Regions from separate parts of the Streptomyces sp. NRRL S-920 genome, predicted to be linked through region 1. Evidence: riboswitches for the same ligand, from Rfam matches in the RefSeq annotation. Region 1 holds a riboswitch; the other holds the start of a gene.

The links. Region 1 has a riboswitch for glycine ahead of gcvP (aminomethyl-transferring glycine dehydrogenase). Riboswitches for the same ligand answer to the same signal wherever they lie in the genome.
Region 2: another riboswitch for glycine. It lies ahead of gcvT (glycine cleavage system aminomethyltransferase GcvT); the one in region 1 lies ahead of gcvP (aminomethyl-transferring glycine dehydrogenase).

What each region holds. Positions count from the first base shown of each region.
Region 1 is NZ_JODF01000088.1:4,008-18,230, reverse strand. Features, by position in the region: gene IG54_RS0134945 (DUF881 domain-containing protein) at 1-849, shown strand, start outside; gene IG54_RS0134940 (small basic family protein) at 846-1,178, shown strand; gene IG54_RS0134935 (DUF881 domain-containing protein) at 1,184-2,011, shown strand; gene IG54_RS40955 (FHA domain-containing protein) at 2,094-3,062, shown strand; gene IG54_RS0134925 (MerR family transcriptional regulator) at 3,079-3,822, shown strand; gene IG54_RS0134920 (bifunctional nuclease family protein) at 3,941-4,414, shown strand; gene IG54_RS38700 (MerR family transcriptional regulator) at 4,584-5,198, shown strand; gene IG54_RS0134910 (DNA polymerase IV) at 5,292-6,716, shown strand; gene IG54_RS0134900 (PRC-barrel domain-containing protein) at 7,153-7,530, opposite strand; glycine riboswitch at 7,675-7,773, shown strand; gene gcvP (aminomethyl-transferring glycine dehydrogenase) at 7,969-10,857, shown strand; gene IG54_RS0134890 (DUF5999 family protein) at 11,038-11,244, opposite strand; gene IG54_RS0134885 (hypothetical protein) at 11,559-12,143, opposite strand; gene IG54_RS0134880 (glutamate--cysteine ligase) at 12,628-14,148, shown strand; gene IG54_RS0134875 (substrate-binding and VWA domain-containing protein) at 14,177-14,223, opposite strand, start outside.
Region 2 is NZ_JODF01000024.1:41-14,263, reverse strand. Features, by position in the region: gene IG54_RS0118800 (ABC transporter ATP-binding protein) at 1-23, opposite strand, end outside; gene IG54_RS0118795 (ABC transporter ATP-binding protein) at 68-1,165, opposite strand; gene IG54_RS0118790 (ABC transporter permease) at 1,162-2,163, opposite strand; gene IG54_RS0118785 (ABC transporter substrate-binding protein) at 2,296-4,047, opposite strand; gene IG54_RS0118780 (ABC transporter permease) at 4,151-5,155, opposite strand; gene IG54_RS0118775 (enhanced serine sensitivity protein SseB C-terminal domain-containing protein) at 5,454-6,227, opposite strand; gene IG54_RS0118770 (enhanced serine sensitivity protein SseB) at 6,332-7,114, opposite strand; gene IG54_RS0118765 (AAA family ATPase) at 7,210-7,899, opposite strand; glycine riboswitch at 8,031-8,136, shown strand; gene gcvT (glycine cleavage system aminomethyltransferase GcvT) at 8,287-9,420, shown strand; gene gcvH (glycine cleavage system protein GcvH) at 9,479-9,856, shown strand; gene glyA (serine hydroxymethyltransferase) at 9,868-11,127, shown strand; gene IG54_RS0118745 (L-serine ammonia-lyase) at 11,308-12,693, shown strand; partial or broken gene IG54_RS0118740 (alpha/beta hydrolase) at 12,725-14,223, opposite strand, start outside.

The sequences.
Region 1 (14,223 bases):
AGGCGTCCGGACGCGTCCATGTCGCTGCTCACCACCGTCATGGACCACAGCCTGGACGAGGGATACGCGGAGGCGGCGGCCAGAAAGAAGGCCCGGGGCAACAGTGGCGTCCCTCGCCCGCTCAGGGCCAAACTCGGCCTTGCCGCAGGTCTCGTCCTCGCCGCCCTAGTGGTGACCGTGGGAGCCGCGCAGGCGCGGGTGGCGGCGCCGGTGCTCGCCAAGGAGCGCGAAGAACTCATCGACCGCGTCGAGGAGGCCACGACCGGAGCCGACAAGCTCGAGGACGACGTGGACGAACTCCGCGACGACGTGGGCGAACGGCAGCGAGCCGCGCTGAAGAAGCACGGCGGCAGCCAGGGCGAACTGGTCGGCCTCCTCTCCGGCGCCACGGAAGTCACCGGGCCCGGCGTGAAGCTCGTCGTGGACGACAAGAAGGAAGCCGACCAGGGCGGTGGCGGGCCGCGCGAGAGCGCCGGTTTCTCCGACACCGGACGGGTGCGCGACCGCGACATGCAGCGCGTCGTCAACGGCCTGTGGCAGTCCGGCGCGGAAGCGATCTCCATCAACGACCAGCGACTTACCGCCCTGTCGGCGATCAGGGCCGCGGGTGACGCGATACTGGTCGACAACAGGCCGCTGGTGCCGCCGTATACGGTGCTTGCGGTGGGGGCGGGGAACCGCCTGAGCACCCGGTTCCAGAACAGCCCCGACGGTCAGTACCTGCACGCTCTCCAGGAGAACTTCGGCATCCGGACCAGCATCTCCGTGTCGGACGAACTCCAGCTGCCCGCAGCGCCCAGTGTGACCGTACGAACAGCAGAGCCGAAGGCAGGAAAGGGCACATCGTGATCGCCGTACTGGGCCTCGTCGTGGGAGTCGTGGCCGGATTGTTGGTTCGGCCCGAGGTTCCGGCGGTGGTCGAGCCGTACCTTCCCATCGCCGTGGTCGCGGCTCTCGACGCCGTGTTCGGCGGGTTGCGGGCGATGCTCGACGGCATCTTCGACGACAAGGTCTTCGTGGTGTCGTTCCTGTCGAACGTGGTGGTGGCCGCGCTGATCGTCTTCCTGGGCGACAAGTTGGGCGTCGGCGCCCAGCTGTCCACCGGCGTGGTCGTGGTCCTCGGTATCCGGATCTTCTCCAACGCCGCCGCGATCCGTCGGCACATCTTCAGGGCGTGACGCCGATGAGCGCCGACGAGACGCCCCAGCACCGCCGCCGCGAGGAACTCCCCGCCGAGGTCCCGGCCGCGCCCGAGCCACCCGCCGCGCCCGTTCAGGGGCCGAAGAGCCTCACCGGCCGCCAGCGGCTGGCCAAGGGCCTGTGGCCGCCGCGGGTGACCAGGCCCCAACTCATCGTGGCCCTGCTGCTGTTCGTGCTCGGCCTCGGCCTGGCCATCCAGGTGCGGTCCAACAACGACAGCAGCGCCCTGCGCGGCGCGCGTCAGGAAGATCTCGTACGCATCCTCGATGAACTGGATGACCGTACTCAGCGTCTGGAAGAGGAGAAGCGGCGCCTCGAGGAGCAGCGGACCGGTCTTGAGAACAGCTCGGACCAAGCCGAAGAGGCGCGCAAGCAGACGGCCGAGCGCGAAAAGCAACTCGGCATCCTGGCAGGCACGGTGGCGGCCCAAGGGCCCGGCATCACGCTCGCCATCGAGGACAAGAAGGGGGCGATCGAGGCGGACATGCTGCTCGACGCCATTCAGGAGCTGCGCGCCGCCGGCGCCGAGGCGATCCAGATCAACAACGTGCGCGTGGTGGCCAGCACCCATCTTTCGGACGCCGACGGCGGTGGCGTCCGGGTGGACGGCCGCAAGGTCGGCGAACCGTACCTCTTCAAGGTGATCGGCAAGCCGCAGGATCTGGAACCTGCGCTGAACATCCCGGGCGGTGTGGTGCAGACTCTGGAGAAGGAGCAGGCCACGGTCGCCGTGACCCGCTCGGAGAAGATCGTCGTAAGTGCCTTGCGACCTGCGAAGCGGCCTGACTACGCTCGGTCGTCCTCCCAGTGAGGGGCGGGCGCATGGGGGCCGTCAAGCCAGGGCATGAGGTTGCGGGGGGTCGGCGCACCGGAAGCGTGGTGCGTGGTGGAAACTGTTTGGTGGATACGGACGTTGTGAGGATGTCTGGTTCACCGATGAATGCCGGTGTGTGCAATCAGGGTTCGTCCTGCCCCACGGGCGGGTCTGTTTCGGTCAAGGGGAATCGCCCGTGAAGTTGTTTGCGAAGTTGTTCGGCAAGAGTGCACGTGAGGACAGCGGCAACCCCGCCACTGCCCGACACCGTGCCCCGCGCCATGGAGATGCCGAGGGGCAGGGGGGCGAGCGCCCCATGTTCCGGGATCAGGTGACTGGTCCAGGTGGTGACATTTCGGGCGGACAGGGCGCGTCATCTGTTGACCCTGCCGGTCCCGGCCGCATAGGTTTCGGGGAACCGTCAACCTCAGGTACGGGTGGAGGGTTTGCCTCCGGCCCGCACGCATCCCATGCCCCCTCGGGGCAGCCGCGGCAGGAGGACCCGTCCATGGCCCTGGTGTGTACGAGGTGCGGGAACCGCAACGCCGAGGCGAGCCGGTTCTGCTCCAACTGCGGTGCGCCGCTGCGTGCCGGGGCGGCGCCCGAGCGCGCGTCCGAGACGACCTCGACGATCTCCATCTCGGGCCTTGAGGCCTATGACTCGGAGGTCACGGGACAGACGCCGTCCCCCGCGCTCTCTCCGGAGGCGCAGGCCGCCGTCGACGCGCTGCCGCTGGGCTCGGCGCTCCTCGTGGTGCGTCGCGGGCCGAACTCGGGCAGTCGTTTCCTGCTCGACGGCGAGCTGACCACGGCGGGGCGTCACCCGCAGAGCGACATCTTCCTGGACGACGTGACGGTGTCGCGTCGCCACGTGGAGTTCCGTCGCCTCCAGGACGGTTCGTTCACCGTCGCCGACGTGGGCAGCCTCAACGGCACGTACGTCAACCGGGAGCGCATCGACTCCGTCGCGCTGTCGAACGGCGACGAGGTGCAGATCGGTAAGTACCGACTGGTCTTCTACGCGAGCCAGCGAAGCGTCGGCATCTGACCTGTCAGGAAGGTCCATGCTTCAAACACCGAGGGGCGGTGCCGGGACCGGCACCGCCTCCGCGGATCATCGGCTGATGAGCATCGGCGCCGTGCTGAACGCGCTGCGCGATGAGTTTCCCGAGGTCACGATCTCCAAGATTCGTTTCCTGGAGGCCGAGGGCCTCGTCGAGCCGCAGCGCACCCCGTCCGGCTATCGGAAGTTCAGCCCGGAGGACGTCGAGCGGCTCGCGCACGTCCTGAGGATGCAGCGCGACCACTATCTACCGCTCAAGGTCATCAGGGAGCACCTGGAGGCGCTGGAGCGCGGCGAGAGGCCTTCGCTGCCCTCTCTGGGGCGCCAGCGGGACGGCGGCGGCGCCGAGGGCCCGGACGCGGCCGAGGAGCCTACGGCCGCCCGTGTGGGCCGTGAGGAGCTGCTGGCCGTCGCCGAGATCGATGAGCGGCAGCTCGACGAATGGGAGACGTACGGCCTTGTCGCGCGGCTGCCGGACGGCGGTTACGACGCGGAGGCCGTCACGGTCGCCTCGCTCGTCGTCGAACTCGGCCGGTTCGGTATCGAGCCACGCCATCTGCGGGCCATGAAGGCCGCCGCCGACCGGGAGGCGGGGCTCGTCGACCAGGTCGTGGCGCCTCTGCGGCGGCACCGCAATCCGCAGACCAGGGCCCATGCGGAGGCCCGTACCAAAGAACTGGCGGGCCTCACGGGGAAGCTGCATTCGGCCCTCGTGCAGACCGCTCTCGGCGTCAGAGTGCCCTGATTCAGGGGAAAGACCGCCCTGAATCAGTGGGACCCGCAGGGCACTCGGGGTCTTACTGGCTGGTACTCGGCGGGTGCCCGACTACCCAAACCTGCCAGCCACGTCCTAGGGTTGCTGTGTGAACGAGCTCGACGTCGTAGGTGTCCGGGTCGAAATGCCCTCCAACCAGCCGATCGTGCTCCTGCGTGAAGTGGGAGGCGACCGGTACCTCCCCATCTGGATCGGACCAGGTGAGGCGACTGCCATCGCCTTCGCGCAGCAGGGCATGGCACCCGCACGGCCGCTGACCCACGACCTGTTCAAGGACGTGCTGGAGGCCGTGGGCCAGGAGCTCTCGGAAGTGCGCATCACGGACCTCCGTGAAGGCGTCTTCTACGCCGAACTGGTCTTCGCCAGTGGTGTGGAGGTGAGCGCGCGGCCGTCCGACGCCATAGCGCTGGCGTTGCGTACCGGGACGCCGATCTATGGAAGTGACGGTGTCCTGGACGACGCCGGCATCGCGATCCCGGACGAGCAGGAGGACGAGGTGGAGAAGTTCCGCGAGTTCCTCGACCAGATCTCGCCCGAGGACTTCGGCACCAACAGCCAGTGAGCCTTCTCCGGGGGCTCGAATCTGACCATTCGACTAGCCTTTCCCCGTGGCGAGGTGCGCGAAACCACTCTCAGGGTGATTATCACTCGGCGTGGCGAGTGTGGCGATCGTTGACGAGCCCCTGGTGACTGCCTACCGTCGTGAAGGCAGGTCAAGGACGGAGGTCGGCGTGAGAAGCAGCGGCGACGGTACGGCGGTGGGCGGTCCGTACCCGCTTCACAGCAGCGCGGCCGATCACTCTCCGAAACCGATGGCGGTCCAGGGGAGCGGGGACGCGACGTTCGAGAATTCCGAGCAGATCGGGTACCGCGGGCCGACCGCGTGCGCGGCCGCGGGCATCACGTACCGACAGCTCGACTACTGGGCCCGGACGGGTCTGGTCGAGCCCAGTGTGCGCGCCGCCGGGGGCTCGGGGACCCAGCGGCTCTACAGCTTCCGTGACGTCGTCGTCCTGAAGGTCGTCAAGAGGTTCCTCGACACCGGGGTATCGCTTCAGAACATCCGTACGACAGTCCAGCATCTGCGGGAGCGCGGATTCTGTGATCTTGAGCGGATGACGCTGATGAGCGACGGGGCGACGGTCTACGAGTGCACCTCGCCCGGCGAGGTCCACGAGCTGCTCCAAGGCGGCCAGGGGATCTTCGGGATCGCCGTGGGCGTGGTGTGGCGTGATGTCGAGGCCGCGCTGTCCCAGCTGCACGGGGAGCGGATCGACACCGGGGAGACGCTCATCGGGAACAACCCCGGTGACGAACTCGCCAGGCGGCGCAACAGAGCGGTCTGAGTCCGCGTGCCGTCCTGAGGTCCTGAGCGGCCCGACTCCCGCAAGAGCGGCGTCGGCGGGGCATTGTCAGTGGCGTAGGGCAGCATCGGAGATGTGAGAAGCGCGCCGACGATTCTGCATCTGGACATGGATGCCTTCTACGCGTCCGCCGAGCAGGCCGCGAAGCCGAGTCTGCGCGGGAAGGCCGTCGTGGTGGGCGGCCTCGGGCCCCGAGGGGTCGTGGCCACTGCTTCGTATGAGGCGCGGCGGTTCGGTGTGCACTCCGCGATGCCGATGGGGCAGGCCCGGCGGCTCGCGCCGAACGCCGCGTACCTCGTGCCGCGCTTCGGGCTCTACCGCGAGATCAGCGAGCAGGTGATGGGCCTGCTGCGGGAGCTGTCGCCGCTGGTGGAGCCGCTGAGCCTGGACGAGGCCTTCGTGGACCTGGAGGCGGGCGGCGTCGCCGATGACGAGGCGTCGGCCAGGGCGGTGGGGGAGCGGCTGCGGGCGGACATCAGGGCGGTGACGGGGCTGACCGGGTCGGTGGGGCTCGCCGCGTCCAAGATGCTGGCGAAGATCGCCTCGGAGGAGGCCAAGCCGGATGGGCTCAGGCTGATAGCGCCGGGGACGGAGCGGGCGCTGCTGGGGCCGATGTCGGTGCGGACGTTGCCCGGGGTGGGGCCGGCCACCGGCGATCATTTGCGGCGGGCCGGGATCACCACGGTCGAGGAGATCGCGGAGGCCGGGCAGGACGAGCTGATACGGCTGCTGGGCAAGGCGCACGGAGGATCGCTGTACGCGATGGCGCTGGCGCTGGATGAGCGGCCCGTCGTCGCCGAGCGGGAGAGCAAGTCGGTCAGCGTCGAGGACACGTACGACGTGGACATCCACGACCGGGTGCGGGTCAGGGCGGAGGTCGCGCGGCTCGCCGACCGGTGCGTGCAGCGGTTGCGTGCGGCGGGGCACTCCGGGCGGACCATCGTGCTGAAGGTGCGGCGGTTCGACTTCTCGACGCTGACGCGGTCCGAGACGCTGCGGGGGCCCACGGACGATCCCGCAGTGGTGCGGGAGGCCGCGGCGCGACTGCTGGAGTCGGTGGACACCACGGGAGGCGTGCGGCTGCTCGGAGTGGGTGTTTCGGGGCTCGCCGACTACACGCAGGAGGACCTCTTCGCCCAGGCGCAGGCCGAGGCGGCGGAGGGGGAGACGGGGGGCGAGGAGGATGTCCCCGCGCCCGGGGAGGCTGGGCCCGGGGAGCCGGAGGCCGTCTCGCGGGCCGAGGAGCCGGTGGTGCCCGTGGAGCGGAGGTGGGCCGCCGGGACCGATGTCCGCCATGCCGAGTACGGGCACGGCTGGGTGCAGGGGAGCGGCCTGGGCCGGGTGACGGTGCGGTTCGAGACGCCGGGGTCGGAGCCGGGGCGCGTACGGACGTTCAGGACGGATGACCCGAAGCTGGCGCCCGCGGAGCCGTTGCCGCTCGTGGGGGTGGGGACGCGGAGTGAGGCGGCGGCGGGGGCCGGGGTGGGGGAGGTGAGCTGAGGGGCGCCTTGGCGGCTGGGGCCGGCCCGTGCCGGCCGTGCGGTTCTGGCGGGCGGGCGGGTGCCGCTGGGCGGCTGTGCAGAGGGTCGGCCGGGCTGAGCGCGAGGGCATGGGGGTGGTTGACGCGGTCGGCAGCAGCCACGCGACCGCCCGCGGCGGCTGGGGGCGGTGGTGGGTGTTTCGCCGCGGCTGAGGGGGCGGAGTTCGCCGTGCCTGAGGGGGCGGAGTTCGCCGTGCCTGAGGGGCGGAGGTGGCATGTGCCGGGTGGCTTTAGGGGATGACGGGCCGGGCTTGCGGGGACTGCTCGGCTGGGTGCGGTGGGGGTGTGTCGGGTGTGGGGCCGAGGCGAGGGGCCCGGGGTTTGCTGTGGGGTGTGTCGGGTGCGGGACCGGGTGAGCGATCCGGGGTTTGCTGTGGGGTGGGGCGGGGGCGTGGGTCAGGTGGGGTCTCGGTCCGCCAGGTTGCCGAAGTCGTGGTCGGGGGGTGGAGGCTGCGGGAGCGTGGTGTCCAGGCCGTAGTGGTGGTAGAGCTGGAGCTCCTGGGCGGGAGACAGATGGCGGCCCACGCCGAAGTCGGGGGCCTCCTTGATCAGGGCGCGCTCGAAGGGGATGTGGAGAGTGCCGTCGTCGACCAGTTCGCTCGGTTCGAGCGGGACGAAGGCGTCGCGGCTGAACAGGCCGGTCCGTATGGCCGCCCACTCCGGTGCGCCGGTGGCGTCGTCGATGTAGATCTCGTCGATCGTGCCGATCTTGGCCCCGTTCCGGTCGAACGCCTTGCGGCCGATCAGGTTGCGCGGATCGATATCGGTCTGCACGGGCCCTCCAGCTGGTCGCGGGGTCTCGGATGTGGGCATAACTCATCTTTGTCCGCTCGTACTCACTACGTAAGAGCACTTCGGGGCAGGCGGCCACTCGAGGGAACGCCCGTGGTCCTCGCTGGTAGGCTGACGACTGGCTGCTGACCCCGTGCGGGAGAGCTCTCCGGGTCACGATTCCGGAGGCGCCGAAGGAGCAAATCCTCCCCGGAATCTCTCAGGCACCCGTACCGCACGGATGAGGTCACTCTGGAAAGCAGGGCGGGCGTACGGGCGGGCACGTTCGAAACCCTTCCTCACCGACGGTGAAAGCCGGGACGGCGCCTTCGCGGGCGTACCCCGGTGAAGCTCTCAGGTTGAGATGACAGAGGGGGAGGCCGTCCGGGTACCCGCGCCGTGGTACCCCTCGTAGGTCGCGCAGACCAGGAGGCCTCCGCAATGACTGCCACCAATCGCATCCCGCTCTCCGAACTCGAACAGGGCATTCCCTTCGAGCAGCGGCACATCGGGCCCGATGCGGAAGCGCGGGCCAAGATGCTCGCCCAGGTCGGGTACGGCTCGCTGGACGAGCTGACGTCCGCCGCGGTGCCGGATGTGATCAAGAACGCCGAGGCGCTGAACCTGCCCGGCGCGCGCAGCGAGGCCGAGGTCCTCGCCGAACTGCGCTCCCTCGCGGACCGCAACCAGGTCCTCGACTCCATGATCGGCCTCGGGTACTACGGGACCTTCACCCCGCCGGTCATCCTGCGGAACGTGATGGAGAACCCCGCCTGGTACACCGCGTACACGCCGTACCAGCCCGAGATCTCCCAGGGGCGGCTCGAGGCGCTGCTGAACTTCCAGACCATGGTCGCCGAGCTGACCGGACTGCCCACCTCCGGGGCTTCGCTGCTCGACGAGGGCACCGCCGCCGCCGAGGCCATGGCGCTCTCGCGGCGCATGGGCAAGGTCAAGGACGGCGTCTTCGTCGTCGACGCCGACGCCCTGCCGCAGACCATCGCCGTCATCCAGACCCGCGCCGAGCCGACGGGCGTCGAGATCGTCGTCGCCGACCTCGGCGAGGGCATCCCGGCCGAGGTCGCCGAGCGCGGTGTCGTGGGCGTGCTGGTGCAGTACCCCGGCGCCTCCGGTGCCGTACGCGACATCAAGCCGGTCATCGACCAGGCCCATGAGCTGGGCGCCGTCGTCACCGTCGCCGCCGACCTGCTCGCCCTGACGCTGCTCACCTCGCCCGGTGAGCTGGGCGCGGACATCGCGGTCGGCACGACACAGCGCTTCGGCGTGCCCATGGGCTTCGGCGGTCCGCACGCCGGCTACATGGCGGTCCGTGAGAAGTTCGCGCGCAGCCTGCCCGGGCGCCTCGTCGGCGTCTCCGTCGACGCCGACGGCAACAAGGCGTACCGACTGGCGTTGCAGACCCGCGAGCAGCACATCCGCCGCGAGAAGGCCACCAGCAACATCTGTACCGCTCAGGTGCTGCTGGCCGTCATGGCCGGTATGTACGCCGTCTACCACGGCCCCGACGGGCTCAAGTCCATCGCGCGACGCACCCACCGGTACGCGACGCTGCTCGCCGCGGGCCTCACGGCCGGTGGCGTCGAGGTCGTCCACGGCGCGTACTTCGACACGCTGACCGTGCGCGTGCCCGGCAAGGCCGAGGAGTTCGTCGCGGCCGCCCGCGAAGGCGGCGTCAACATCCACCTGATCGACGCCGACCACGTCTCGCTCGCCTGCGACGAGACCACCACGCGCCAGCAGCTGACCGCCGTGTGGGGCGCCTTCGGCGTCGAGGCCGACGTCGACGCGCTCGACGCCGCCGTCTCGGACACGCTGCCCGCGGACCTGCTGCGCACGGACGACTACCTCACGCACCCGGTCTTCCACCAGTACCGCTCCGAGACCTCGATGCTGCGCTACCTGCGCAAGCTGGCCGACCGTGACTACGCGCTCGACCGCGGCATGATCCCGCTGGGCTCCTGCACCATGAAGCTCAACGCGACCACCGAGATGGAGCCGGTCACCTGGCCCGAGTTCGGGCAGCTGCACCCCTTCGCGCCCGCCCGGCAGGCGCAGGGGTACCTCACCCTCATTAGGGAGCTGGAGGAGCGGCTGGCCGAGGTCACCGGATACGACAAGGTCTCCCTCCAGCCCAACGCCGGATCGCAGGGCGAGCTGGCCGGACTGCTCGCCGTACGCGGGTACCACCGCGCCAACGGCGACGAGCAGCGCACCGTCTGCCTCATTCCGTCCTCCGCGCACGGTACGAACGCGGCGAGTGCCGTCATGGCCGGCATGAAGGTTGTCGTCGTGAAGACCGCCGACGACGGCGAGATCGACATAGAGGACCTGCGCGCCAAGATCGAGAAGCACCGCGAGGAGCTGGCGGTGCTCATGATCACGTACCCCTCGACGCACGGTGTCTTCGAGGAGCACGTCGCCGACATCTGCGCGTCGGTGCACGAGGCCGGCGGCCAGGTGTACGTGGATGGGGCCAACCTCAACGCCCTGGTGGGGCTCGCCAAGCCGGGGCACTTCGGCGGCGACGTCTCGCACCTGAACCTGCACAAGACCTTCTGCATCCCGCACGGCGGCGGCGGTCCCGGCGTCGGCCCGGTCGGAGTGCGCGAGCACCTCGCGCCCTACCTGCCCAACCACCCGTTGCAGCCCGCCGCGGGCCCCGCGACCGGAGTGGGTCCGATCTCCGCCGCGCCGTGGGGTTCCGCGGGCATCCTGCCGATCTCGTGGTCGTACGTACGTCTGATGGGCGGCGAGGGTCTCAAGCGGGCCACGCAGGTCGCGGTGCTCTCCGCCAACTACATCGCCAAGCGCCTGGAGCCGCACTACCCGGTGCTCTACACCGGTCCGGCGGGGCTCGTCGCGCACGAGTGCATCATCGATCTGCGGCCGATCAGCAAGGCGACGGGCGTCAGTGTCGACGACATCGCCAAGCGGCTCATCGACTACGGCTTCCACGCGCCGACCATGTCGTTCCCGGTGGCGGGGACGCTGATGATCGAGCCGACGGAGAGTGAGGACCTGGTCGAGATCGACCGGTTCTGCGACGCGATGATCGCCATCCGTCAGGAGATCGAGAAGGTCGGTTCCGGCGAGTGGGCCGCCGACGACAACCCGCTGCGGAACGCGCCGCACACCGCGGCCGCGCTGGGCGGTGAGTGGGAGCACGGTTACAGCCGCGAGGAGGCCGTCTTCCCGGCCGGTGTCGCCGCGGCGGACAAGTACTGGCCGCCGGTCCGCCGCATCGACCAGGCGTACGGCGACCGGAACCTGGTCTGCTCGTGCCCCCCGCTGGATGCTTACGAGGACTGACGGCGGCGCCCGTGAGCCACGGGCATGCGTCGGGGCCGGTTCGGAGAGTTCTCTCCGGGCCGGCCCCTCGTTCGTTTGCTGAGCGGGTCGTGCGGGTCGTGCGGGTTATGCGGGTCGTGCGAGTGGTGCGAGTGGTGCGGATGTGCTGGTGGTGCGTCCGTGCGCGTGTGCCGGTGATGATCAGGCGGCCGTCATGATCTGGTCGGTGCCCAGCGGTCGGTGCGGGGCGATGATCTGGCCGTCCGGCAGCAGCTCACCGGTGTCCTCGAAGAGCAGGACGCCGTTGCACAGCAGGCTCCAGCCCTGCTCCGGGTGGCTCGCCATGAGGAGCGCGGCTTCCCGGTCGGCGGAGTCGGCTGTCGGGCACGGTGGTTGGTGCTGGCACATGGAAGGGTTCTTTCGCTGCGATGAAGTGGCTGTGACGTCTGTCCTGCGGCTCGATGCGGTGTTCATGACCGCCCCCCCGTTTGTAGTCGGTCCGCTCCCAGTGTTGCCCTACGGGCGTCAATCCGCAGGGATTTTGCGGCAGCGGTTCCTATTGCTTAATGACGTATCACCCGCCCGGACGGTTCAGCCCAACTCCGTTGTCTCTTCGGGTGGTTCGGGGTGGCCCAAGTGGGCTAGCCCACATGGGGGAGGGCAGCGCCGTGCCCCGCGGCCAGGGGCGGCGGGGCACGTGCGACGAGAGGGGCGTGGTGACGTCAGGCAGGTGAGCCGAGCAGCGGCGCGGGTGTCAGGCGGTGGGTGAGGACCGGTAGCAACTCGGCGACGCGGTGCGGGCGGTGGGCCGCGATGCCGGGCGGGGCCGGGGCGAGGGGCACGAGCAGGTCGGTGGCGGCGAGCGGGGCATCGGCGCCGTCGTCCGTGCAGTCGCGGTGCAGCCAGAGGGTGAGCATGTACAGCTCGGGGACGGAGAGCAGCCGGGGCTGGCAGGGCATCGGCATGGCCTCGGCGTGCCGCAGGGCCCGTTCGGTGGAGGCGATGTAGGGGCCCTCGAAGAAGTGCGAGAAGGCCCAGCCGTCGGGGGTGAGTATCGTGTCGGCCGCGGCGAGGGCGCGCTCCCCGCAGCGCATCATGAAGCGCCAGCCCGCGAGGCGGGTGGGGGAGGTGCCTTCGGGGGTGATGCGGTCCAGCACGTGGACGGGGAGCGGGAGTTCGGGGCTGACGGAACCCTGGGCGGCACGGAGTGCCGGGGTGCGGGCCTCACGTACGGCGGTGGGGGAACCGAGTGCCGTGAGGACGCTGCGCAGGGCGGGCGCGGGGGCCGGGAGGACATGCAGCGGCATGGTGGGTCGCCTCTCTCGTTCGACAGGCACGGTGGAGCGGGGGCAGGTGCGTGACGGCGCTGTCAGGCTCTGGGTCAGAGGGGCGGGGGCCGGGGGACCGCGAGCGCCAACTCTCTGCCTAGATTGCGGAGTTTATACGAGCCGTGTTCGAACGGTGTTTCCTCTAGACGCTGTCGATATTACGGTCAAGGGCTTATCAGGACGTCCTCGTGAGGGGTTAATCCCGATTTTCAGCGGGTGTACTTCTGTGACCTCGTATTACCCGAGGTGAGCGGTCGGCCGATTCCCGTCGGCTCTTTTGACCAGGCCCTTCGGAAGGGAATCTGCACCGTGCCGCATGCCCGGCGAATGTGCCGCGTGCCCTCCGCGACGAGCCTACTTCCCGGCGGTCCCGCGCGGGGCGTTATCGATCACATTGCCTGGGCATCATCCCCCGTACACAGCGGCCGGGTCCTTGGCTGCCCATGCGAGGAGGGACACTCCGATGGGGGAGAAGGTCGTGGCGGGCGCGTTCGACCTGTCCGATCGGAACCAGTACCGCAGGAAGCTCCGGACGTGCCTCACGGGGCTGGAGCGGCTGTTGGAGGAGGAGCGGTTCGATCGGCCGAGGAATCTGATGGGCATGGAGATCGAGCTGAATCTCGCCGGGCCCGACGGGCTGCCGAGAATGTTGAATGCGCAGGTTCTCGAGCGCATCGCCAGCCGGGATTTCCAGACGGAACTCGGAATGTTCAACCTGGAAGTGAACATTGCCCCGCACCGGCTCGGCGGACGCGTCCTCGACGGGCTCGCCGAAGAAGTACGTACGGGGCTCAACTACGCCCACAGGAAAGCGGGCGAGCTGGACGCGGGCATCGTCATGATCGGCATTCTGCCGACGCTGAACAGGGCCGATCTGGTCTCCGCGAACCTCTCCGACGTGGACCGCTACGCCCTTCTGAACGAGCAGATCGTGGCGGCGCGCGGTGAGCATTTCGCGCTCGACATCGAAGGCGTCGAGCGGCTCACCTGCACATCGGCGTCCATAGCGCCCGAAGCGGCCTGTACTTCCGTGCAGTTGCACCTCCAGGTCACCCCGGGCCGGTTCGCCGATGTGTGGAACGCGGCCCAGGCCGTCGCCGCGGCGCAGGTCGCCGTGGGTGCCAACGCGCCGTTCCTGTTCGGCCGTGAGCTGTGGCGCGAGTCGCGGCCGCCCTTGTTCCTCCAGTCCACCGACACGCGCCCGCCCGAGCTACAGGCCCAGGGGGTGCGGCCGCGGACCTGGTTCGGGGAGCGGTGGATCACCGGGCCGCTGGAGCTGTTCGAGGAGAATCTGCGGTACTTCCCCGCGCTGCTGCCGCTGATGGACGCCGAGGACCCGCTGGGCGTCCTCGACGCGGGCGGGGTGCCGCGGCTCGGCGAACTCGTCCTGCACAACGGCACCGTGTACCGCTGGAACCGCCCGGTGTACGGCATAGCCGACGGCGTCCCGCATCTGAGGGTCGAGAACCGCGTGCTGCCCGCGGGCCCCACCGTCACCGATGTCATCGCCAACGTGGCGTTCTACTACGGGCTGGTGCGGGCGCTCGCCGAGGAGGCCAGGCCCGTGTGGACCCGGCTGCCCTTCGAGGCCGCCGCCCAGAACTTCGACGTCGCGTGCCGCCACGGCATCGACGCCAGGCTGCGGTGGCCGCGGCGCGGCAGGCTCGGCGGCACCGTCGAGGTGCCGGCCGTCGACCTCGTACGCGATGAGCTTCTGCCGCTGGCGGCCGCCGGGCTCGACGCGTGGGGTGTGGAGCCCGCCGACCGGGACCTGTATCTCGGGGTGATCGAGGAGCGGTGTCGGCTGCGCGTCAACGGCGCGTCGTGGCAGGCGGCGACGTATCACCGGGCCCTGGAGAGCGGGCTCGGCAGGGAGGCGGCGCTGGCCGCCACCACCAAGCGGTACTGCGAGCTGATGCACGAGGGTGAGCCGGTGCACACCTGGCCGGTGGGGCTGCGCGAACCGGCGGTGCCGATGGGCTGAGGGCGGCGCGGCGGACCGTCTCAAGAGATTAGGGCCGGTTGCTGCCCGCCTTCATGATGGCCTCCAGGATGACCG
Region 2 (14,223 bases), on a different contig from region 1:
GGGGTCCGCGCCGGGATCGTCATCTCCTGGCCCTCCGCCGTGTCCTTCGGGTCTTTCGCATCGTCTTTCACAGCTTCGGCGCAATCTCTTCGGTCCAGATCCGGGTGCGCTCTTCCTGCGGCATGTGGCAGGCGGAGTAGTGCCCGGCGGCCACCTCGCGCAGATCGGGGCGCTCGCGGCGGGTGATCTGATCCTTGGGGATGTCCGCGTAGGGGCAGCGCGGGTTGAAGGCGCAGCCGCTCGGCAGGTTGATCAGGCTGGGCGGGGAGCCCTTGACCGGGATGAGCCGCTCGGTCTCCTCGCGGTCGATGCGCGGCATCGAGCCCAACAGGCCCCAGGTGTAGGGGTGCTGGGGCTCGTAGAAGACCTTCTCGGCCGTGCCGCGCTCGACGCACCGGCCGCCGTACATGACCAGCAGCTCGTCCGCCATCTCGGCGACCACACCCAGATCGTGCGTGATCATGATGACCGCGGAGCCGAACTCCTTCTGTAGATCCCGGATCAGGTCGAGGATCTGCGCCTGGACGGTGACGTCCAGGGCGGTGGTCGGCTCGTCCGCGATGAGCAGCTCGGGGTTGTTGACGAGCGCCATGGCGATCATCGCGCGCTGGCGCATGCCGCCGGAGAACTCGTGCGGGTAGGCGTCGACACGCTTGTCCGGCTGGGGGATGCCCACCCGGTCGAGCATCTCGATCGCGCGCTTGCGGGCGGTCTTCTTGTCGACGTCGTTGTGGACCCGGTACGCCTCGGTGATCTGCTTGCCGATGGAGTAGTACGGGTGCAGCGCGGAGAGCGGATCCTGGAAGATCATCGCCATCTCGCGGCCGCGCAGCTTGCGCACCACGTCGGGGTCGGCGCTCAGCAGCTCCTGGCCGTTGAGCCAGATCTCACCGGAGATCCGCGGCCTGCGGCGGCCGTACTGCCCGGCGGTGTGCAGGCCGAGGATGCCGAGCGAGGTGACCGACTTGCCGGAGCCCGACTCGCCCACGATGCCGAGGGTCTTGCCCTTCTCCAACTGGAAGCTGAGCCCGTCGACGGACCTGACCAGGCCGTCGTCGGTCGGGAAGTGCACCTTGAGGTCGCGCACCTCGAGGAAGGCGGAGGGAGCGGGCGAGTCGGTGACGGGCTCGCCCACCGCGGCTCCGCTCTTGGACAGTTCGGTCATCCCAGCCTCACTCGCGGGTCGATGACGGCGTACAGGAGGTCGACGACGAGGTTGGCCACGGCGATCGCGAGCGCCGCACACAGGGTGACGCCGAGGATGACGGGCAAGTCCTTGGTGCTGATGGCCTTGACCGCCTCCAGGCCAAGACCCGGCAGGTTGAAGGTGGACTCGGTGAGCACCGCGCCGCCCATCAGGACGCCGAGGTCGAGGCCGAAGACGGTGAGGATCGGCGTCATCGCGGAGCGCAGCGCGTGCTTGCGGATGACGACGCCCTCGCCGAGGCCCTTGGCGCGCGCGGTGCGGATGTAGTCCTCGCCGAGGACCTCCAGCATCGTGGCGCGCGTGAGGCGGGCGTACATGGCGGCGTTGAGGAACGCGAGCACGATCCACGGCAGGATCAGCGTCTGGAACCAGACGTCGATCGAGTCGTCGGTGCTGAGGCTGTCGGCGATGTTCACCCAGCCCAGCTCGTGGACGAAGACGCCCATCGCGATCATGCCGGTGAAGAAGACGGGCAGCGAGACACCGGCGAGCGCGGTGGTCATCGCGGCCCGGTCCCAGATGGTGCCGCGGCGCAGGGCGGAGATCACACCGGTGATGACACCGCCGGCCAGCCACAGCACGCAGGCTCCGGCGGCGAGCGCGCCGGTGACGGGCAGGGCGTCCTTGAGGGTGTCCCAGACCGGCGCCTCGGTACGGAACGAGTAGCCGAAGCAGGGGGCGGGGCAGTGCGTGACGTCACTTCCGTTGACGTAGTCACGGCCCATCGGGATGCCCTTGATGAAGTCCCAGAACTGGACGAGCAGCGGGTCGTCCAGACCGAGTTTGACGCGGATGCCCTCGAGCTGCTCGGCACCCGATGCCTTGCCGGCGAAGAGGACGGCGATGTCCTGTCCCGCCCACTTGGGCAGCATGAAGAAGATGGTGAAGGTCGCGAGCAGTACGACCAGCACCATGATGATGACGGCGATCAGGCGCCGGATGAGATAAGCAAGCACTGTGCGCGGCCCGGCGGTGGCCGGCACCCCCTCGTGAGGGGTCCCGGCCACCGCCCGGGGCCATCACCTGCCCTTCGGACTGGCGGGATTCGGCGGCGGTGGGGCGGTCAACTACGGGTCATGCGGGGTCGGTTACTTGACGACACCGAGCGAGACGTAGTCGTACCGGCCGTTGTAGGCGTCGTTCATGTAGGCGTTGGTCAGCCGCGACCCGCGCCAGGTGATGTTCTTCTCGTAGAGGAAGGGCATCCAGTCGGCGTTGTCGAGGATCCGCTTGTCGAGCTGCTTGTAGATCTCGCCGGCCTTGGCCGGGTCGGTCTCGGCGATCGCCTTGTCGAAGAGCGCGTCGACCTTCTTGTCCTTGATCTGCGACTCGTTGTAGTTGCCGTTGTCGATCAGGTAACGGCTGTCGAACAGCGGCTGCGCGTATCCCTGGCCGGAGGGGAAGTCCGGGCCCCAGCCGCTCATCTGCATGCTGTAGCCGCGCTTCCTCACGACGGAGGGCGAGCCGGTGATGCTGGCGGAGTCGGCGCCGTCCAGGGACTCGACGCTGACGTCGATGCCCACCTTCAACAGCTGCTCCTGGAGCGCCTCGGCGGCGTCGACCTCACCCGGGTTGTTGTTGCGGGCGGTGAGCTTGGCCTTGAAGCCGTTCGGCTTGCCGCACTTCTTCAGCTCTTCCTTGGCCTTGGCGGCGTCCGGCTTGCCCTTGCGCGCCAGCACCCCGTACGGGTCGTAGTCGCTGTGACCGGGGATCGCCACGGGGAAGGTGCTGTTGGCGATGTCACCGGCCGCGAGCTTGCCGCCGCGGGTCCGCTGGAGGCCCACGAAGTCCGTGCCGTAGAAGACCGCCTTGCGGCAGTGCACGTTGTCGAAGGGCTTCGCGGTGTGGATCAGGGCGACGTAGCGCACGAAGGACGTGTGCATGTTGTCGACGTTGCCCTTGTGCTTCGAGAACGCGGTGACGCGACCGGACTGGGTCATGCCCGTGCCGTTGAGGTCGACGTCGTAGTCGCCCGCCATCAGCCTCTTGTCGTTCTCCTCCAGGTTGGCGGAGATCGTGACGTCGATCTTGTCGGGCAGCGCCGCGCGGATCGGGTCCGAGGACTTCTTCCACTTGTCGTTGCGGACGAGCACGATCTTCTTGCCGGACTTGTACGTCTGGAACTTGTACGGGCCCGCGGAGAACGGCCGCGCGGTGTACTTCGCCTTGGTGTCCTTGGCCTGCTTCACCGGCGAACCGGTCGGCATGGCGAGGAACTGCTCGAAGTCACCGTTGCGCTTGGGCAGTTTGAAGATGATGGTCTTGTCGTCGGGCGTCTGGATCGCCTTCAGGCCGCCCTTGTCCTTGTACGGACCCTTGTACTTGGAGTCCGGGTCGAGCGCCTGCCTGATGTAGCCCGGGCCACCGGTGATGGTGTCCTTCGCCCACGCGCGCTCGATGCCGTACTTGATGTCCTTGGAGGTCAGCGTGGAGCCGTCCTCCCAGGTCAGGCCATCCCGCAGCTTGTACGTGTAGGTCTTGCCGTCGTCCGAGATCTTCGCGGTGGACGTGGCGAGGTCGGGGACCAGCTTCGTGCCCGCCTTGCCCGGCTTGGTGTCGTAGGACACCAGCTGCCGGGTGTAGAAGCGCATGAAGTCCCAGGACATGCCGTAGTAGGCGCGCTGGGGGTCGGCCGAGTCGAGGTCCTGCTTGCCGACCATCTTCAGCGTGCCCCCCTTCTTCTTCGAGGGGTTGGCGACCTTGTTCAGCGCCGCGTTGTAGCCGGCACCCTCCGAGTCACCGTCACCGTCACCGCCGCCGCACGCCGTGGTGGTCACCAGTGCCGCGACGACGAGGGCCGCACCGCTGGTGAGCCGTCGTTTCGAGGAAACTGTGGGCATTTTCTCGTAACCTCCGAGATTCGCGGTCCCTGGCCTTGAGCTGCCGGAGAACCATGGGGTGGAGCCACCTGACATGCGGCAGGGGCGAGCCGGTTGGGGGTTTCTAGCGCGTCCCCTTCGGGTCGAGCGCGTCACGCAGCCCGTCGCCGAAGAGGTTGAAGGCCAGAACGGTGATGAAGATCGTCACACCCGGGACGACCATGAACATCGGGTCGTGCTCGTAGGTTTCGAGCGCGTCGCGCAGCATGCCTCCCCAGGAGGCCGTCGGCGGCTTCACACCGGCGCCGAGGAAGCTCAGGGCCGCCTCCGTGAGGATGTTGGTCGGGATCATCAGCGTCGCGTAGACGGTGATCGGGGCGACCAGGTTGGGCAGCAGTTCCCGGAAGAGGATGTGGCGCTTTCCGCCGCCGAGGCTGCGGGCCGCTTCCACGTACTCGCGTTCCCGCAGCGAGAGCGTCTGGCCGCGGACGATCCGGCCGACGTAGGGCCAGCCGAAGAAGCCGATGACCAGGACGAGGATGCCGACGCGGACGCCGCTGCCGGTGAGGCCGAGCAGATCGTCCGGCAGGACCGAGACCAGGGAGATGATGAAGAGCAGCTGCGGGAACGACAGCAGCACGTCCATCACACGGCTGATCAGCGCGTCGACCCAGCCGCCGAAGTAGCCCGCCATGATGCCGAAGAGCGTGCCGAGCGCGACGGCGACCACGGCCGCGAGGAACGCCACGAGCAGCGAGATGCGCGCCCCGTAGACGATCCGGCTGAAGATGTCGCGGCCCTTGTTGGGCTCCACGCCGAGGAGGAAGTCGCTGCTGATACCGCCGAGCGCGCCCTTGGGGAGGTTGGTCAGCTCGTCCAGCTCTTCCTGGTGGAAGTCGTTGGGCGGGTGGCCGAGCAGGCTCACGATCAAGGGCGCGAAGACGGCGACCAGGACGAGGAACAGCACGACGAAGGCGCCGGCGAGGGCGACCTTGTCCTGCTTCAGCCGGTTCCAGGCGATCTGCTTGAGGGACCGGCCCTCGACCTTCTTCACCCCTGCACCAGCTGCGGGGGCGACGTCCTCGGTCGGGTCCGCGTCCGCAGGTGTGTCATGCAATGGTGCCGTCATCGTGGCAGGGACCCCTCTCAACCGGTGGTGACCGGCCCGCACTTGCCGCTGTAGCGACGTGATCAGTCCGTCGTACGCAGGGGGCGAAGGCCCCTGGAGCGGGAGTCTTCATCCACGTCGCGATCTGTTACCAGACTTGACGGGGAATGGATGCGCAAACGTGATGCTGATCGAGGTGTTCCGTTATGCGGACGCGGGTGAACGATGGTCGAACACGGGGCAGTTGGGGTGCAAGGCTTCACGGGAGCCCATAGGGCCCCACCGGCATCAGAACGGACATCGCGTCCGTTCGCGCTGATCAGTACTGCGCGGGGTAGCCGTACCCGCCCGCCGGGGCGGGGGCCGCCTGGGCGTCGCGGTCGTAGAACGGCCGGGCGTTGGCCCGCAGCCACATGGCGACCGGGTCGTAGTCGTCGGACATCGCGACGGTCGAGACGGGCAGCCCCTCCGGGACGGCCGCGATGGATTGCTGCATCATCGCCCGCACCGCGTCGACCGACGGCGGCGACGTGTCGTACACATCGAGGCCGATGGCCAGATAGGGCGCGCCGAGGGCGGGCTGCACCCAGGCGCGGCGCAGCGAGCGGACCGCGGGGGTGCGGTGCGCGTTCTGCGTCAACAGGGCGTAGAACTGGGGGATCTCGATGCTCGGCTCGGTGAGCCTGAGGGGCCCGGCGGGCAGCAGGTCGAGGCCGGTGGAGATGCGGCGCAGATCGAGCCAGGGGATGCCGACGCCGCCGCCGGGGGCGTGCGGATTCAGCCACAGGCCGTAGTGGTCGGGGTAGAGGGTGCGGGCGACGTCGACGCCGCGCACCACTTCGTAGCTGCGGTTCCAGCCGCTCGCGGACAGTTCCTGGGCGGAGGTCACGCAGGGGGCGTAGCCGAGGCCCTCGATCTCCATGTTCCCGTACTGGGCGTCGGGGGAGCCGGCCTGGCCGTGCCAGAGCAGCATCCACACCTGGTCGGCGGCGAGCGCGCGCAGGAGCGCCTCGTACGCGTCGTAACGCCCCGGCGTCACCTGGCGCAGCACCTGCTCCACCTGTCCGGCCGCGGCCGTGCCCGACGCACTCACCCGTAACCGCCCCTTCGTGACGAACTCAACGGACCCGAGGAATGGGCCCGGGGACCGGGCCCAGCGAACGGGCCCAGCGACTGGGCCCAAGGAATGGAACCAGCTTAAGCGGCGATCCGGTGGTAGAACGGCCGCACCGTCGCGCGCAGCCAGTCGGCCACCGGGTCCTGCGCCACGTCGAGCAGGACGAGGTTCACCGGCCACGGCACGGGGACCTGGCCGAGGGCGCGGCCCAGGGCCTCCATCGGCAGGTCGCGGGCGGTGCCCTCCCAGGAGGACAGTTCGACACCGACGAAGAGGGTCGGGTCGTCCGTCTCGATGGCGGCCAGGCAGCGGCGCGCCGTGAGCACGACGCCGGCCGCCTCGAACTCCCGGCCGGCCGCGGCGAGGAAGTCCACGGGGTCCTCCTGCCAGTCCGGCTCGAAGAGGCGTACGCGACCGCCGGTGGTGGGCCCGTCCAGCGGGGTGCGCCCGGCCCGGCACAGCTCGGCGACCGCGGGGGGCGGCAGCGGGGCGCCGACCGTGCCGTCGGGGTTCAGGGCCAGGCCCAGCTGCGGGGGCAGGCCGCGGGCGAACTCGACGGCGGGCGCGACCGTGTGTCCCATGCGGTCGGCCGCATCGCCGAGCGCCTGGCGGAACTGCTGTTCGGAGGTGAAGACGGGGACGTACGCCTGGCCGTCGATCTCCAGGGTGGGCAGGTCGAGGGTGCCGCTGTCGGGGCCACCGCCGTTCGGCAGCGGGATCCATATCCGGCTGCGGCCGAGGACCTCCACGATCCGTGCGCCCGCCGACGCGGGGGCACCGAGGGAGGCCGCGAGGACCTCTTCGAGTTCATTGCCCGGCCATCCGTCGTACGGATGGGCGTGTGCCTGCGCCGGAAAGTCCATCTGTCCAACCCCTGCTCGCGCTGTCCAACCCCTGCTCACGACCGCTGCCCGCGGTTCGCGGCTGCCTGCGGCCGAAACCCTAGCGTCGGGCGTCCTCAGCGGTCGAAGGCGATCCCCCGCAGGACCTGCGCCGCCGCGCGGTCGAGGAGCACCGCCGAGCCGCAGCCGCGCGGCAGACGGCCGCGCTCGGCGGCGCCGACCAGCCGCCCGACGGTTCTGCGGTGGCGCGCGAAGGCGTACCGGGAGACGCCGCGGCCGCGCTCGCGCTGGCCGGCGAGGGCGGTGTCCGCGGGGACGTCGAGCAGGAGCAGGTGCAGGGTCCTGCCGCGCCGCGCGGCCTCGCGGGCGAGCCAGCGGCGCACCCAGGGCTGGGTGCCGCAGTCGTGCACGACGGCGCCGGCGCCGGACCGCAGGACGCGGCGCAGCGCCGCGTAGTGCGCGAGGCGGACCAGGGGGCGGTAGAGCGCGTACGGCAGCAGGCGCGGCATGCGGCGGGCCCAGCGGTCGCGGGTGTCCTGGGAGTCGATGCGGGGGCCTGTGACGGCCTGCCGCATCAGCGTGGACTTTCCGCCGCCGGGCAGCCCGGAGACGACGACCAGGTCGCCCTCGTCGAAGGAGAGCCGGTGGGGGCTGTGCCCGGCCCGGTGGCGCAGATCCCGGACGACGGCCACGGGGAGCCGGCCGCAGTCCTCCCCGAGCGGGGCGGCGGCCTGCTTGGGCAGCGCCACCCCCGTGGTCGTGGCGTACACACTCGTCCTGCTGCGCACCGTGATCTGCCTCCCCATAGCGGTCACGTACTGCTTTCCCCGGCAAGTGTAAAGAGAAGGTAATGCGGCACAAGGGGATTACTCGACCATGAGTCCCCCTCGTCCACCTCGCGTGCAATGATGTGCGCGCCAACTCCATACCGGCCGTTTGAATCCGCGCGGGAGAGTTCCCGGCAGGCGTCGTACGACGCTCCGGGGCGCCGAAGGAGCAAGTCCCTCCCTTGAATCTCTCAGGCCCCGTACCGCGCGGGCGAGGCACATCTGAAAAGCGGGCCGGCAGCCGTCGGCTCCACCCAAGGTGCAAGCCATGACCCTCGCAGGCCGAGTGGTCGCGGCGAACCTCTCAGGTTCCGATGACAGATGGGGAGGATCGACCTCGCCCGTCATGCCCTGGGAGTTCCCTTCATGAGCACTGCCCCCCGTCTGACCGCCCTCGACGCCGTCCATCGGTCGCTAGGCGCGACCATGACCGACTTCGCGGGCTGGGACATGCCGCTGCGGTACGGCAGCGAGCGCGACGAGCACAACGCCGTGCGCACCAAGGCCGGTCTCTTCGACCTCTCCCACATGGGCGAGATCACCGTCACCGGCCCGGCGGCCGCGGACTTCCTGAACTTCGCGCTGGTCGGCAACATCGGCTCCATCGGCGTCGGCCGCGCCCGCTACACGATGATCGTCGCCGAGGACGGCGGCATCCTGGACGACCTGATCGTCTACCGGCTCGGCGAGCCCGAGGCCCCCGAGTACATGGTCGTCGCCAACGCCTCCAACGCCCAGGTCGTGCTCGACGCGCTCACCGCCCGCGCCGAGAGCTTCGACGTGGCGGTCCGCGACGACCGCGACGCCTACGCGCTGCTCGCCGTCCAGGGCCCCGAGTCCCCCGGCATCCTGAAGTCCCTCACGGACGCCGACCTGGACAACCTGAAGTACTACGCGGGCCTGCCCGGCACCGTCGCGGGCGTCCCCGCGCTGATCGCCCGCACGGGCTACACCGGCGAGGACGGCTTCGAACTGTTCGTCGCCCCCGGTGACGCGGAGAAGCTGTGGGGCGCGCTGATGGAGGCGGGCACGCCGGTCGGCCTGGTCCCCGCGGGCCTCTCCTGCCGCGACACGCTGCGTTTGGAGGCGGGCATGCCGCTGTACGGGCACGAGCTGACCGCCGACCTGACGCCGTTCGACGCGGGGCTCGGGCGGGTCGTGAAGTTCGAGAAGACGTCGCGCTCCGAGACGTTCGTGGGGCGCGCGGCGCTCGCGGCCGCCGCCGAGCGCGCCGAGTCCGCCCCGCCGCGCAAGCTCGTCGGCCTGATCGCCGCGGGCCGCCGCGTCCCGCGCGCGGGCTTCTCGGTGGTCGCGGACGGCAAGGTCATCGGCGAGGTCACCTCGGGTGCCCCGTCCCCGACGCTGGGCAAGCCGATCGCGATGGCGTACGTCGACGCGGAGCACTCGGCCCCGGGCACGCCCGGCGTCGGCGTGGACATCCGCGGTACCCACGAGCCCTACGAGGTCGTGGCGCTGCCGTTCTACAAGCGCCAGAAGTGACTGCCCGCACATCTTCCCCGTTCCGCAGCACCCACCCGCGTACAGGAGAATTCAGGTCATGAGCAACCCCCAGCAGCTGCGTTACAGCAAGGAGCACGAGTGGCTGTCGGCCGCCGAGGAGGGCGTGTCGACGATCGGCATCACCGAGCACGCGGCCAACGCGCTCGGCGACGTCGTCTTCGTGCAGCTTCCGGAGGTCGGTGACACCGTGACCGCGGGCGAGACCTGCGGTGAGCTGGAGTCGACCAAGTCGGTCAGCGACCTCTACTCCCCGGTGACCGGCGAGGTCGTCGAGGCCAACCAGGACGTCGTGGAAGACCCCTCGCTGGTGAACTCCGCGCCGTTCGAGGGCGGTTGGCTCTTCAAGGTCCGGACCACGGAGGAGCCGAAGGACCTGCTCTCCGCGGACGAGTACACCGAGTTCTCCGGCAGCTAAGGATCTCCCCGATGTCGCTTCTGAACACCCCTCTCCACGAGCTGGACCCGGACGTCGCCGCCGCCGTCGACGCCGAGCTGCACCGCCAGCAGTCGACCCTGGAAATGATCGCCTCGGAGAACTTCGCTCCGGTGGCCGTCATGGAGGCCCAGGGCACCGTCCTCACCAACAAGTACGCCGAGGGCTACCCCGGCCGCCGCTACTACGGCGGCTGCGAGCACGTCGACGTCGCCGAGCAGATCGCGATCGACCGCGTCAAGGAGCTGTTCGGCGCCGAGTACGCCAACGTCCAGCCGCACTCCGGCGCCTCCGCCAACCAGGCGGCCCTCTTCGCGATCGCCCAGCCCGGCGACACGATCCTCGGCCTGGACCTGGCGCACGGCGGCCACCTCACCCACGGCATGCGCCTGAACTTCTCCGGCAAGCAGTTCAACGTGGTTCCGTACCACGTGGACGAGGCCGGTCTGGTCGACATGGCCGAGGTCGAGCGCCTCGCCAAGGAGAACAGCCCGAAGGTGATCATCGCGGGCTGGTCCGCCTACCCGCGCCGGCTGGACTTCGCGGAGTTCCGCCGGATCGCCGACGAGGTCGGCGCCTACCTGTGGGTCGACATGGCGCACTTCGCCGGTCTGGTCGCCGCCGGGCTGCACCCCAACCCGGTGCCGTTCGCGGACGTGGTGACCTCCACCACGCACAAGACGCTGGGCGGTCCGCGCGGCGGCATCATCCTGGCCCGCAACAAGGACTTCGCGAAGAAGCTGAACTCCGCGGTCTTCCCCGGCTTCCAGGGCGGCCCGCTCGAACACGTGATCGCCGCCAAGGCCGTCTCGTTCAAGGTCGCCGCGAGCGAGGAGTTCAAGGAGCGCCAGCAGCGCACCCTGGACGGCGCCCGCATCCTGGCCGAGCGCCTGGTACAGGAGGACGCCAAGGCCGTCGGCGTCGACGTCCTGTCCGGCGGCACGGACGTGCACCTGGTCCTGGTGGACCTGCGCAACAGCGAGCTGGACGGGCAGCAGGCCGAGGACCGCCTCCACGAGGTCGGCATCACGGTCAACCGCAACGCCATCCCGAACGACCCGCGTCCCCCGATGGTCACCTCGGGCCTGCGGATCGGCACCCCGGCGCTCGCCACGCGCGGCTTCCAGGCGGAGGACTTCCGGGAGGTCGCCGACGTCATCGCCGAGGCCCTCAAGCCCGACTTCGACGCCGACGCCCTCAAGGCGCGGGTCTCGGCCCTGGCGGCCAAGCACCCCCTGTACCCCAACCTGTAGCATTTTCGTACGCTTTTCCTCGTACGAAACTTCGGGGCACCGCGCACACTGGAAGTGAACACAGTGAGTGCGGTGCCCCGGCTCATGCCCCGGCTCACGCCCTGCTTTCCGCACCACCCCGCTGCTTTCTGCACCATCCCGGCAGACGACGGCGTCTACCAACCACCATTGGAGTCTTCCGTGGCCATCTCGGTCTTCGACCTGTTCTCGATCGGCATCGGCCCGTCCAGCTCCCACACGGTCGGCCCGATGCGGGCCGCCCGCATGTTCGCGAGCCGCCTCAAGAACGAGGGCCTCCTGGCCCACACCACCGCGATACGGGCCGAGCTGTACGGCTCGCTCGGCGCGACCGGCCACGGCCACGGCACCCCGAAGGCCGTCCTGCTCGGCCTGGAGGGCGAGTCGCCCCGCACGGTGGACGTGGAGAGCGCCGACGGCCGTGTCGAGGAGATCAGGAGCAGCGGACGCCTCAACCTCCTCGGCGCGCACGAGATCGCCTTCGACTTCGACGAGGACCTGGTCCTGCACCGCCGCAAGGCCCTGCCGTACCACGCCAACGGCATGACGATCTTCGCGTACGACCGTGAGGGCGCCCTCGTCCTGGAGAAGACGTACTACTCCGTGGGCGGCGGCTTCGTCGTCGACGAGACCGTGCTTAATCAAGAGGGCGCGGAGGGCGAGAACCCGATCGTGCCGGACGACACGGTGTTGAAGTACCCCTTCCGCACCGGTGACGAGCTGCTGCGGCTCGCCAAGGAGACCGGCCTGTCCATCTCCGCGCTGATGCTGGAGAACGAGAAGGCCTGGCGCACGGAGGAGGAGATCCGCGAGGGCCTCCTCGACATCTGGCGGGTCATGCAGGCGTGCGTCTCCCGCGGCATGTCCCGCGAGGGCATCCTGCCGGGCGGTCTCAAGGTGCGCCGCCGTGCCGCCAACTCGGCCAGGCAGCTGCGCGCCGAGGGCGACCCGCAGGCCCGCGCGATGGAGTGGATCACCCTCTACGCCATGGCCGTCAACGAGGAGAACGCCGCGGGCGGACGCGTGGTGACCGCCCCGACGAACGGCGCCGCGGGCATCATCCCCGCCGTCCTGCACTACTACATGAACTTCATCCCCGGGGCCGACGAGGACGGCGTGGTCCGCTTCCTGCTGGCCGCGGGCGCGATCGGCATGCTCTTCAAGGAGAACGCCTCGATCTCCGGTGCCGAGGTCGGCTGCCAGGGCGAGGTCGGTTCCGCCTGCTCGATGGCGGCGGGCGCGCTCGCCGAGGTCCTCGGCGGCTCCCCGGAGAAGGTCGAGAACGCCGCCGAGATCGGCATGGAGCACAACCTCGGCCTGACCTGCGACCCGGTCGGCGGCCTCGTCCAGATCCCGTGCATCGAGCGCAACGGCATGGCGGCCGTGAAGGCCGTGACCGCCGCGAAGATGGCGATGCGGGGCGACGGCTCCCACAAGGTGTCCCTCGACAAGGTCATCAAGACCATGAAGGACACGGGCGCCGACATGAGCGTCAAGTACAAGGAGACGGCGCGGGGCGGCCTCGCGGTGAACATCATCGAGTGCTGAGGCGTCCTCGGTTCGGGGCGCCGCGCGCGGGTCAGCAGGTGGTGCGGGCCCCGATCCGCTTCAGGTCGATGAGGTAGTCGTCCACGGCGTCCGTGACGCAGGCGTTGCCGCGGCCGTACGCGGTGTGGCCCACGCCCTCGTACGTCAGGAGCATCCCGCCGGGGAACTGCTCGGCGAGGCCGCGGGCCTCGTCGTACGGCGTCGCGGGGTCGCCGGTGGTGCCCACGACCAGGACCGGGGGGACGCCCGCGGCGCGGACGCGGTGCGGGCGCTGCGTGCCCGCGGGCCAGTCCTTGCAGGTCAGTTCGTCGACGACGCTCGATGTGCCGTAGACGCCCGCGGCCTTCTCGGCGGGTGCGAGGGCTTTCCAGTAGGGCTCCGCCGTACGCGGGTGGGGCGTGTCCAGGCAGCTGACGGCGAGGAGGGCCTCGTCCTCATTACCGGCCTCGCGCCTCTTGGTACGGGCTTTCGCGGAGGCATCGTCTCCGGAGGCGTCGTCGCCCTCCGCCATCTCGGCGAGGAGGGTGGCGTCGCCGTCGGCGGCCTCGGCCAGCGCGTCGGAGAGGGGCTCCCAGTCGTCCTCGGGGCTGTACATCGCGTCCGTGACGACATCGAGCAGGGTCCGCGCGTCGACCTCGTACGCCTCTTCGTCGCTGACCGGCAGCGGCTCGCGCGCCGCCTCCTCGAACAGCCCGTCGAGCACGCCGGATATCTCCGCCGGGCTCGTGCCGGGGCAGGCGGCGCCCGCGATGTCCGCGCAGTACTCGGCGTAGTCCTCGACGGCCCTGCGGAACCCGACGCCTTGGCTGATGGCCCGCTGCGACCAGTTCAGGGACGGGTCGGACGCGCCGTCCAGGGCGAGGGCGCGGACGCGGTGCGGGAACTGTTCGGCGTACGACGTGCCGAGGCTCGTGCCGTAGGACCAGCCGAGGTAGGTCAGCTTCCGGTCGCCGAGTGCCGCCCGCAGGATGTCCAGGTCGCGGGCCGCGTCATCGGTTCCGACCTGGCGCAGGATGCCGCCGCTGCCCTTCGCGCAGGCCTCGGCGTCGGCGCGGGCGGCGGCGAGTGCGCGGGCGCGGTCGGCACGGGTCCTGGGGATGAGGGGCGCCGGGGCATCGTCCGCCATGCCCTCGTCGTCGGGCTCCGCGCAGGTCACGGCGGGTCGGCTGCCGCCGACGCCCCGCGGGTCGAAGGAGACGATGTCGAACCGGGCGCGCACGTCCTCGCTGAAGACCTCGCCGCTGTCCGACTTGAGGTCGCTCACTCCGGAGGCTCCGGGGCCGCCCGGGTTGTAGACGAGCGAGCCGATGCGCTCGCCCTCCTTCGCGGTGGGCGCCTTCGCGACCGGCAGGACGAAGGTCTTGCCGTTCCGTGGGTGGGCGTAGTCCCGGGGAACGGTGAGCCGCGCACAACGCAGACCGTCCCCGCACGGACGCCACGCCAGCTCCTGCCCATAAAACCGCAGAAGCCCGGCCCGCCCCGAGGTCTCACCGCGCTCCCCGGCCGCCTGACCGCCCTCCCCGCTCCCGG